2 regions of the Janthinobacterium sp. SUN120 genome follow, and region 1 is predicted to be linked to the other one. Evidence: predicted binding sites of a transcription regulator. Region 1 holds the regulator's gene; the other holds the start of a gene.
The links. Region 1 encodes sigma-54, which starts transcription at its own class of promoters, with help from an activator protein. Its sites were predicted from a motif close to TGGCANGNAANCTGCTTT; they were not measured.
Positions count from the first base shown of each region.

Region 2: pedF (cytochrome c-550 PedF) is a predicted target of sigma-54. The motif match lies at 2,488-2,505, and genes of this name have one in related genera.

Region 1 is NZ_JAPUBW010000006.1:190,866-196,753, reverse strand. Features, by position in the region: gene O0879_RS25360 (KpsF/GutQ family sugar-phosphate isomerase) at 1-621, shown strand, start outside; gene O0879_RS25355 (HAD hydrolase family protein) at 621-1,154, shown strand; gene lptC (LPS export ABC transporter periplasmic protein LptC) at 1,197-1,808, shown strand; gene lptA (lipopolysaccharide transport periplasmic protein LptA) at 1,834-2,415, shown strand; gene lptB (LPS export ABC transporter ATP-binding protein) at 2,415-3,170, shown strand; gene O0879_RS25335 (RNA polymerase factor sigma-54) at 3,175-4,653, shown strand; gene raiA (ribosome-associated translation inhibitor RaiA) at 4,723-5,085, shown strand; gene O0879_RS25325 (enoyl-CoA hydratase/isomerase family protein) at 5,214-5,888, shown strand, end outside.
Region 2 is NZ_JAPUBW010000009.1:2,801-8,688, reverse strand. Features, by position in the region: gene O0879_RS28370 (TonB-dependent receptor) at 1-1,048, shown strand, start outside; gene O0879_RS28365 (transporter substrate-binding domain-containing protein) at 1,108-1,941, opposite strand; gene pedF (cytochrome c-550 PedF) at 1,967-2,452, opposite strand; gene rtcA (RNA 3'-terminal phosphate cyclase) at 2,583-3,602, opposite strand; gene O0879_RS28350 (RtcB family protein) at 3,608-4,843, opposite strand; gene O0879_RS28345 (RNA-binding protein) at 5,115-5,888, opposite strand, start outside.

The sequences.
Region 1 (5,888 bases):
GGCGTGCTGATTTCCATGACGGGCAAGCCCAATTCGAGCCTGGCCCAGCTGGCCGACGTGCACCTGGATATTTCTGTTGAGAAAGAAGCCTGTCCGCTGAACCTGGCGCCGACGGCCAGCACCACCGTCACCCTGGCCCTGGGCGACGCGATCGCCGTGGCCTTGCTCGACTTGCGCGGCTTCAAGGAAGAAGATTTCGCCCGCTCGCATCCGGGCGGCGCCCTGGGCCGCCGTTTGCTCACGCACGTGCATGACGTCATGCGCAGCGGCGAACGCGTACCCAAGGTGCCCGTGGACGCTTCCTTGCTGCAGGCGCTGGAGGAAATGACGAAGAAAGGCATGGGCATGACGGCCGTCGTCGACGCGGACAACCGCCCCGTGGGCGTGTTTACGGATGGCGATCTGCGCCGCATGTTCGAGCGCGTGCAGGATTTCACGCAAGTGGCGATCCGCGACGTCATGCATGCGCAGCCGCGCAGCATCGCGCCCGAACGCCTGGCCGTCGACGCCGTGGCCGTGATGGAGCAGTTCCGCATCAACCAGATGCTGGTCGTCGATGCCGACGGCAAGCTGGTGGGCGCGCTGCATATCCATGATCTGACGCAAGCGAAGGTGATCTGATGGACAGCGTGGCGGACAACCTGGCGCGGGCGGCCAAGGTCAAACTGATGATCTTTGACGTCGATGGCGTGCTCACCGACGGCAGCCTGCATTTCGGCCCGGACGGCGAGATGATGAAAACGTTTAATGTGTATGATGGCCTGGGCATCAAGCTGCTGCAGGAATCGGGCGTGCAGACGGCCATCATCAGCGCGCGCCGCTCGGCCATCACGGCGCGCCGCGCGCAAGACCTGGGCATTACCCATGTGCACCAGGGCGGCCACGACAAGCTGACGCCGTTTCGCGAATTGCTGGCGCTGACGGGCTTGACGGAAGAGCAATGCGGCTATATCGGCGACGACGTCATCGACGCGCCCATCCTGAAACGCGTGGGCTTTGCCGTCAGCGTGCCGGGCGGGCGTCCGGAGGCGCAGGGCCTGGCGCACCATGTGACGCAGGCCGGCGGCGGTCGCGGCGCGGTGCGCGAGATCTGCGAATTCCTGCTGCGCGCCCAGGACAACTATGCGCGCGTCATGGCGCCGTTCCTGGAGTGAGGCGCGCCGCCTCGCCAGTGACCTTTGAAAGAGTGAAGCCCTATGCGTAAGCCAGGAGGCGCCCATCGCTGGCGCATGATTTTTACCGTGCTGGGCGCGGTTGTCGTCGCGCTGGGCAGCTTTTGGCTGCTCGAGGTGATGAACAAGAATGGCCAGGACATTACGGCCAGCAAGCATCTGGATGAACCTGACTATTTCATCACCAATTTCAGCCTGGTGCGCATGGATTTGACGGGCAAGCCCAGCTATATCGTGTCGGGCACCAAGCTCACGCATTATCCGCTGGACGACTCGTCCGATATCGACCAGCCCTTCGTGCGCAAGCTCACGCCAGGCATGCCGCCGATGAACATGAATGCGGAACTGGCGCATATCGACCAGGATAATACCCGGCTGCAACTGCACCGCAAGGTCGTGATCGACCGCGTGGCCAGTCCGAAGGCGCAGAACCTGACGGTCAAGACGGAAGCGCTGACGGTGTTCCCGGACGAGGAAAGAATGGAAACGGATGTGCCTGTCGATATCCTGACGGGCGCCTCGCGCATCAATGGCGTCGGCATGAAGGCGAATAACGCCACCGGCGTCGTGGAAGTGCAGAATGCGCTGCGCATGGTCCTCCCGCCGAAACCGCGCCCGGCCGCGGCGGCAAAATGACAGAATGAAACAAGGAAACCATATTATGAAGAACATCTTGCTGTTGACCGTATTTTCGCTGGCCATCATGGGCGTGGCGCATGCCGAGAAGGCCGATTCCGAGAAGGAAGCCGTCATCACGGCACGCAGCGGCCACGTCGATGACATCAAGCAGGTGCGCACCCTGACGGGTGACGTCGTGCTGGTCAAGGGTACCCTGACCATGAAGGCGGGCCGGGCCCTGATCACGGAAGACCCGCAAGGCTACCAGTTCATCACCTTCTGGGCCGATCCCGGCAAGCTCGCGACCTTCCGCCAGAAGCGCGATGGCGCGGGCGACCTGTGGGTCGAAGGCGAAGCGGAGCGCGTGGAATACGACAACAAGACGGAAGTGGTGAAACTGTTTTCCAGAGCCAAGCTGACGCGCCTGGAAGGGGCGAAAGTCACCGATGTGGCCAACGGCGCCTTCATCTCGTATGACAGCCGCAAGGAAGAATTTGCGATGGAAAATTCCAACAGCGGCACCAGCACCGCCGATGGCGGCAGCGTGCGCATGGTGATCCAGCCGAAGACCAAGGCGCCGGCAGCGGAGAAAGCGCCGGCCACGCCCGCGCCAGGAAAGAAATAATGGAAAATACACGTTGCGGCAGCACCCTGATCGTTCGCGGGCTGCAAAAAACCTATGGCAAGCGGCAAGTCGTGCATGATGTCTCGCTGCAAGTCGAATGCGGCGAAGTGGTGGGCTTGCTGGGCCCGAACGGCGCCGGCAAGACCACCTCGTTCTACATGATCGTCGGCCTGGTGCCGTCCGATGGCGGCAGCATCGATATCAGCGGCGTGGATATCTCCAGCCTGCCGATCCACCGCCGCGCACAGATGGGCCTGTCCTACCTGCCGCAGGAAGCGTCCGTCTTCCGCAAGCTGACGGTGGAAGACAATATCCGCGCCGTGCTGGAAATCCAGACCGTCGAAGGCCGTCCGCTGACGAAGGCCGAGATCGAGGAACGGCTGGATAAATTGCTGGCCGACCTGCAGATTGAAAAGCTGCGCGAGAACCAGGCGCTGTCCCTGTCCGGTGGCGAACGCCGCCGCGTGGAAATCGCCCGCGCGCTGGCCACCGATCCCCGTTTCGTGCTGCTCGACGAGCCGTTCGCCGGCGTCGATCCGATCGCCGTGATCGAGATCCAGCGCATCGTGCGTTTCTTGAAGGAGCGCAATATCGGCGTGCTGATTACCGATCATAATGTGCGTGAGACGCTGGGTATTTGCGACCGCGCCTACATCATCAACCAGGGCTCGGTGCTGGCGTCGGGACGCCCCGACGACATCATTGCGAACGAGTCGGTACGCCGGGTCTATCTGGGCGAACACTTCCGCATGTAAGCCAATGAAACAATCATTGCAGCTGCGCACTTCGCAGCACCTGGCACTGACGCCGCAGTTGCAGCAATCGATACGCCTGTTGCAATTGTCTACCCTGGAATTGCACCAGGAATTAGAGCAATTGCTGACGGACAATCCCTTGCTCGAACGCCTCGACGATCCGCTCGACCGTTCGCTGCGCCTGCTGTCCGACGGGGCCTTGAGCTCCACGGCCGCACCGGCCGAAGGGCCGCCCCAGCCACCAGGCCAGGAGGCGCCCGCAGCGCCGGCCGAAGCGGAAGCGTTTGACGGCGAGGGTGGCGACAGCCCGGCCGCCGCGGATGGCGGCGACAGCGACTGGAGCGAGGCGAGCCGGGGCAAGGCGCCCGACGACGAAGATTCGCGTCCGCAATTGGAGGCTCATCACTGCACGCTGCGCGAACACCTGATGGAGCAGATGCGCGTGACGGTGCTCGAATTGCGCGACCGCGCGCTGGTCGAGCTGATCATCGACGCGCTCGACGACAATGGCTACCTGGAAGAGTCGCTCGACGACATCCTGGCGCGCCTGCCGGAAGAGCTGGAAATCGACGCCGACGAGATGCGCACGGCCTTGTCGCTGCTGCAAAGTTTCGATCCGCCGGGCGTGGGCGCGCGCAACGCGTCCGAATGCCTGGCCCTGCAAATCAAGCGCTTGCCGCACATCGCCATGGTGACGCGGCGCATGGCCCTCGTGATCGTGGAAAAGCACCTGGCCTGGTTTGCCCAGCGCGATTTCAACAAGCTGAAAAAAGCCCTCGATTGCGACGATGAAGACTTGCGCGAAGCGCAGACGGTGATTCGCCAGTGCAATCCGCATCCGGGCGCCGTGTTCGCCTCGGACGTCTCCGATTACGTGGTGCCCGACGTCGTCGTCAAGCGCGCGCGCAATGGCTGGCAAGTCACCCTGAACAACGACGTCATGCCGCGCCTGCGCGTCAACGCCATGTACGCCAACTTGCTCAAGCAGGGCAAGGGGGAGGGCGCCATGGGCGCACAGTTGCAGGAAGCCAAGTGGCTGATCAAGAATATGCGCCAGCGCTTCGACACGATCCTGCGTGTGGCGCAGGCGATAGTAGAAAGACAAAAGAACTTTTTCTCGCATGGGGCCGTTGCCATGCGCCCCCTTGTGCTCCGTGAAATAGCTGATACACTGGGTTTACACGAGAGTACTATCTCGCGGGTAACAACTCAAAAGTACATGCTGACCCCGCACGGCATGTTCGAGTTGAAATATTTCTTTGGTAGCCACGTCGCCACCGAAGCGGGGGGCGAAGCGTCATCGACGGCGATACGGGCATTGATCGTGCAACTGACAGGAGCAGAAGACCCTAAAAATCCTTTATCCGACAGTAAGATTGCGGACATGCTGGGGGAACAAGGCATGGTGATTGCGCGACGTACTGTTGCCAAATACCGGGAAGCATTAAAAATTCCGCCAGTGAGCCTGCGTAAGTGTTTGTAAGTTTTTTTCGGTTCCTCTGCGGGCCGGATAGGATGGACCGCACGAACCCGATCATCTTTAGGAGTGTGTATGAATCTCACCATCAGCGGACATCATCTCGAAGTGACACCAGCCATCCGTGAATACGTACAAACGAAGCTGGAGCGCGTGAAACGTCATTTCGATCAAGTCATCGATATCGCCGTGATTCTGACCGTGGATAACCTCAAAGAGAAAGAAAAACGTCAAAAGGCTGAAGTCAACCTGCGTTTGAGCGGCAAGACTGTCTATGTGGAAAGCTTGGCGCACGACCTGTACGCCGCGATCGATACCCTGATCGACAAGCTCGATAGGCAAGTGATGAAATACAAAACCAAAGTGCAAGGGCACGGTAAAGAGGCGATCAAGCATCTGCCAGACAACTCCGAGGAAGAAGCCGTCGTCGCCGTCTAAGGCCACCCGCTTCCAGCAGTTGTGATCAACTAAGGGCGCACATTGCGCCCTTTTTTGCGCCCAGCGGAACGCAATGTTCCCCGCGCAGGTATTAGAATATTCGCACTTTCACTTCTTTCTAGCCTGCCATGAGCGACTTCGTCCAGACTTCCATCCGCAACCGCACCGGGCACATCGTGCTCGACCGTCCGAAAGCCTTGAATTCCCTGTCGCTGGAGATGGTGCGCGCCCTGAGCGCGGCCCTGCTGGCCTGGCGCGACGATCCGCAGGTGGACGCCGTCGTGATCCGCTCCAGCAGCGATAAGGCCCTGTGCGCCGGTGGCGACATCCGTTTCTTTTACGATGCGGGTCTGGCCACGCCGCAAGGCGGCAGCGCCCTGCTGGAAGATTTCTTTACGGAAGAATATGCTTTAAATCATTTAATTCATTTCTACCCGAAACCGTATATCGCCGTGATGGATGGCGTGGTGATGGGCGGCGGCATGGGTGTGGCGCAAGCCGGGCCAGGCAACCGCTTGCGCATCGTGACGGGCCGCACGCGCATGGCCATGCCGGAAGTCAATATCGGCCTGTTTCCGGACGTGGGCGGCAGTTATTTCCTGTCCCGCCTGGCCGGCCAGCTGGGCCTGTACCTGGGCTTGACGGGCTTGACGATCAACGCGGCCGACGCCCTGTACACGGGCCTGGCCGATGTCTACCTGCCCGAAGCGCAGATGGGGGCGCTGCTGGACCTGTTTGAATCGACGCCGGGCGAGGCCTTGCCTGTGGCCATCAAGGCGCTGGCGGCACCATTCCAGGCCGAG
Region 2 (5,888 bases), on a different contig from region 1:
GCTGGCCGGAGGCAAGCTGAGCACGACTATCGGCATCGACTATGGCCGCTCCAGCGACGACCGCACCGGCTATGAAAATTTCATTGGCAATAGCTTTGGCGTAAAAGGCAAGCTGCGCCGCGACGAGCAGAATGTCGTCTCCAGCCTCGATCCGTATATCCAGGCGGAATGGCAAGGCGGCCCGTGGCTGCTCAGCGCAGGTGTGCGCTACAGCAAGATGAAAGTGGCTGTCGACGACCATTTCCTCAGCAACGGCAACGATAGCGGCAGCCTGGAGTTCAGCCACACGACGCCCGTGCTGGGCCTGCTGTATAAACTGACGCCGAACGTCAACGTCTACGCCAGCGCCGCGCGCGGTTTCGAGGCCCCAACCTTGAACGAACTGTTTTACTCGGGCACGGGCGGCGGCTTCAATTTCAACTTGAAGCCGGCCACCAGCACCAACCTGGAAGCGGGTATCAAGGCCAGGATCGCCAACAACACGCACGTGAATGCGGCCTTGTTCCAGATCAAGACCAACGACGAACTGGTGGTCGACAAGTCCAGCGGCGGGCGCACCAGCTATCGCAATGCGGGTAAAACCTTGCGCCAGGGCATGGAAGTGTCGCTGGATTCGAACCTGCCATACGGCTTCACGACCAAAGTGGCGCTGACCAGCCTGCATGCCGTGTATGACCAGGCATTTGGCGGCGTGCGCGAAGGCAGCCGCTTGCCGGGTGTACCCAGCGCTAACCTGTTCGCTGAACTGGCCTGGAAAGATACGTTCGACCGTTTTGGCGCAGCGCTGGAAAGCGTGGCCAGCAACCAGGTCTACGCGGAAGACAGCAACATCGAAAAACCGGCGCCCGGCTACACGGTATTCAATGCGCGCGTCAACGCCAGGCAAAACGTGGGCAATTGGCGCTTCAAGGAGTTTGCCCGCCTGAACAATCTTTTCGACAAGACCTACGTGGGTTCCGTCATCGTTGGCGATAGCAACAAGCGCTACTATGAAGCGGCGCCGGGACGTAATTGGTTGCTGGGCGTTAGCGCCCAATATAGTTTCTAAAACTAAAAAGCCCGCGCCTCTTCCGATGCGCGGGCTTTATTGTCATTCAACATGGCCTGCTACGGCCGTGCTTCCTTCACGCCATATTTCTCGAAGATGGCTTTCAATTCGCCGCTGGCAGCCATCTCATTCATGGCTGCCTGCAGCAACTTGCCCACGTCGAGCTGCTGGCGGCTGACGGCCAGGCCCACGGCCCAGCCCGCACGCGGCAGGCGAGCAAACGCCACTTCGCTCATGGGGAAAGCGGGATCGCTTTTCAGCACCGATTCGATTTCCGAACGGTTGGCCAGCACGGCGTCGAGCTTGCCCGCCTGCAATTGCTGCAAGGCTTCGGCGGCCGTATCGAAGATGCGTACGTCGTCGCGGTACTTGCCATTGTCTTCGCCCAGCATCAGCATGGCCGCGATCGACACCTTTTCCACGCCGATGCGCTTGCCGGCCAGCGAGGCGACGCCATCGAATTGCGGCACGGCTTGCGCACTGCGCGCCAGGCGCACGGTTTCCACATAGTATGGCGCGAAGATCTCGACCTTGTCGTTGTCCGCCATCAACTTCTTGTCGACCGGCACATGCAACATCACATCGGCGGGGCCGTAACCGAGGTAATGTCCCTTCCACACCATATTGCGCAAATCGTCGTTGAGGTTTTCGCCGGCGGGAAATGGCAACAAGCTCAGTTTCAGCCCCAGCTTTTTCGCCAGCGCTTCGGCAATATCGATATCGATGCCCGTACCCTTGTCGGAAAACGGCGCGAATTCGTTGTACACAGCCACTTTCAGGCTGCCCGACTGCTGCACCTTTTGCCAGTCGGCGCGCGCCGGCGCGGCGGCGCACAGCGCCAGGCAAGCGAGCAAGATCATCGCGCGCGCGCCCCGGAATTGAAATGAACGCATGGGACTCCTTCGTGATCAGTTCGACTTAATTCGATTCGCGGCGCGTTTCCAGATAGGTCTTGATGGCCCACATGGCTTCCTGGTTGAACACGCCTTCGAACGGCGGCATGTACACGGCCCCATTGCGCACTTTACCGTGGCGGATGGTGGTCAGGTAGTAATTGTCCGTTTCCTTGTAGCACGCCTGTTTCTTTGTCTCATTCTTGATACCGAAACAATCGCGGTCCAGCTGGCGCAAGTCCGGCGCGATGCCGCCCGAGATGGCTTCGATGCCGTGGCAGCGGGCGCAATTCTGGTTGTAGGCCGAGGTGCCCACTGTCAAGGCCAGTTTGTTGCCCCGATACGGGTTTTGCTCGAGCCATTTGTCGCCCACCTTGGGCAAGCCCGTGGTGTCGACGCCTTGCGGCGTGACATTGCCGTGCGCATAGGCATGCGGCAAGGTCAGCAGGGAAGTGAGGGCAACGGCGCCGGCCGCCGCCACGCCGAGCAGGGTACGAATGGAATAGGTCATGCTGGTCTCCTTGGTTTTTTAGTCAATACCAAAGAAGAGCAAATGCCATGCCATGCACATATGCCCCACATCCGGCCGGCCATGTATCAATTTGGAACAGCTGCAACACGTGGTTGTGTCACCACGCGCCTCAGGCGGCGGCCACCGTGCAGATGCTGCCGCGCGCCTGCTGCTCGAAAGTGATACGCACGGGCAAAAATCGGGCAATCACCTCCGCATTCGTCAGCGCATGCTGCGACACCTTGTTGCAGCTGAAGGTACCGCCGCCCGCCAGCGCCATGGGCAGCAAGAGCTGGTCGGCCAGATGCTCGCCGACGGCCGCGTCCGTCTTGAGATAGGCGCGCACCTCGTTCAACAGGCGCTTGGCCACGGACTCGGCCAGCAAGGACTTTTCGCCGAACGAAGTAAACACTTCCGTGACATGCTCATGCTCCAGGGTCAGCAGCAGGACGTTGCCCGGCCCCTGCTCCGCCGGCAAGCCGACGAGGCGCAGTTGCTTGCCGCTCCAGCCCATGCCGCTGGCGACACGCTCGAGCTCGCGCTGCGCCACCTGCACATGCACGCCCGCCACCACGCTTTCCGCATACCCCGCCTTCCGTTCGCCGCGCTGCAGCAGTTGAATCGGCTGCAAGCGCCGGCACGGTTGCACGGTGGCCGTCACCTCGCCGCCGCCCGCAGGATGAAAGCCGTAGCGTTGCAGCGCGATCTCCACCTCGGCGCCCATCTGCTGCAGGATGCGGCCATACGCGCGCTGCAAAAAATGCACGGGCGGTGCCATGGCATTGTGCGTGCCGCCAGTGACGCGCACGGTGGATGGCCCATCCGCATGCAGCAGGGCCGGCAGCAAGGTTTGCAGCACCAGGGTGCAGCTGCCGGCGCTGCCGATGGCAAAGCGGTAATCGCCGCCGCGCAGGGGGCCGGGAACGAATTCCAGGCTCGACGCGCGCAGCGCCACCGGCGTCGTGCGCGCCCCGCAAATGGCGGTTGCCGCCTGCACGGCCAGCAGATGCTGGCGCAGCAAGCCGGGCTTTTCCCGCCCCGCGCGAATGTTAATCAGGCGAAACGGTTGCCCCGTGATCATCGACAGGCTCAGCGCCGAACGCAAAATCTGTCCGCCGCCTTCGCCTTGCGCTCCATCTATTTCTATCATCTCTCTTATCCTTTGACGCAGACGACCTGCTTCAAGATATGCACGACATCGACCAGCTCGCGCTGCGCCAGCATCACCGCATCGATATCCTTGTAAGCCATCGGGATTTCATCAATGACGTTTTCATCCTTGCGGCATTCCACGCCTTCGGTGGCGCGGATCTGGTCATCCAGGTTGAAGCGCCGCTTCGCTTCCGTGCGGCTCATCGTGCGTCCCGCACCGTGGCTGCAGCTATGGAAACTCTCCGCATTGCCCTTGCCGCGCACGATAAAACTCTTCGCGCCCATGGAGCCGGGAATGATCCCCAGTTCGCCCGCACGGGCCGACACAGCACCTTTGCGCGTGATCAATACATCCTTGCCGAAGTGGTGCTCCTTCTGCACATAGTTATGGTGGCAGTTGACGGCCTCCACGTGCGTCTGGAACGGTTTATGGATGACCGTGCGCACGGCGGCGATCAGGTTCTGCATCATCACTTCGCGGTTGTTGCGGGCGAAACGCTGGGCCCAGCCCACCGCTTCCACGTAATCATCGTAATGCTGCGTTCCCTCGGCCAGGTAAGCCAAATCCTGGTCGGGCAGGTTGATGAAGTGGGTGCGCATATCCTGCTTGGCCAGTTCGATGAAATGGGTGCCGATGGCATTGCCCACGCCGCGCGAACCGGAATGCAGCATGAACCATACGGAACCCTGCTCGTCGAGGCACACTTCGACGAAGTGGTTGCCGCTACCCAAGGTTCCCAGGTGGCGGTAATTGTTCGTATTTTTCAGCTTTGGCGTTTTCAGGCAGATCGCATCGAATTCATCCTTCAATTGCAGCCACGCGGCATCGACCACCGAGGGCGGCGTATGCCAGGAACCTTCGTCGCGACCGCGGTGGCCGCGCGTCTTCGGCGACATCCCGTGCGGAATGGCGCGTTCGATGGCGCTGCGCAGCGGTCCCAGGTTATCGGGCAGATCGTTCGCCGTCAGCGTGGTTTTCGCCGCCATCATGCCGCAGCCGATATCCACGCCCACGGCCGCCGGAATCACGGCGCCCAGGGTGGGAATCACGCTGCCGATGGTCGACCCCTTACCCAGGTGGACGTCGGGCATGACGGCGATATGCTTGTAAATGAACGGCAGGGTCGCCGTGTTGCGCAATTGTTTTTTAGCCGCTTCTTCGACAGGCACGCCACGCGTCCACATTTTCACTGGACGGCTGCCTTCGGTATGCAGGACTTCGTATTCTTCGTTTTTCATCGCTATCTCTTCTTCTATTGTATAGGGGGTGATGACCAGGGTTGGTGAAACAGTTGCCGACGCATCGGCCCAGGATGTAGTTCCACCGGCATTCATCAGTACGACAACCCGACAAGGGGGGACAGGATTTCTGGCAGACGCACTGCGCCTGCCAGGCCGGTCTGACGCGGCTGATCGATGTAATCCTGTCGGCATTCGGGGTACTACGGCGCATGACAAGCGTGGACAGGACGCCTGTTATGTAGTCCTGTCCGCATTCATGCGCTTTGCTTCAACAACCTGGTGCTGCGATATCGATGGCGGCGATTTCTCCCACCCAGTGGGCGGGATCCAGCCGGCCGGCGGCAAAGGCGGCGATGATCTTGAAGACGTCGTCGGAAAAACCGCCGATATTCAGAATATCCTCGCGCTCCATCGCCTGCGTGGTGGCATGCGGCGCAATATCGATGCATACCAGCTTTGCTTGCGGATTGCGCTGTTTGAAGACATCCCACTGTCCCATCGTCGCCGTGGCGCCGCTGCGTTTGGCGTCGATCCACGATTCGTTATCGGACACATAAATCACCAGGTCGGCCAGCTCCTTCTTGCTGTTCATGCGCAGCAGCGGCGCGCTGCAATTGGTACCGCCGCCACCGATGGCTGCCAGCCTGGCCGCGTTGCTCATCACGCTATCATCCGCGCCGAGTCCGCACTGCACCACGCTGTGCTCGAACGGCAGCACCATGGCATCCGGATTCTTGCGCAGCATGGCCGCCGCCACCAGCGCCGCCACATCGATGCAGCGCACGCTGGACGTGGCGCTGCCGCGAAAACCGCTGACGGGCGAGGACATCGAACCGGAAACGTCGGGGCACACCACCACCTTGCCAGCGATCTGCGGCACGTTCAGCAGCGATATTTCCAGCGCCTGTTCCAGCGCTTCGCGCACGATGGCCGGCACGCTCTCGCCGGCCGCCATGCAAGCCGACATCAGCTGGTACGGAAACACCCGTGCCCGACCAATCGCCTCGGGATCGCGCAGCTTGGCGGCGATCAGCTCCGGCAT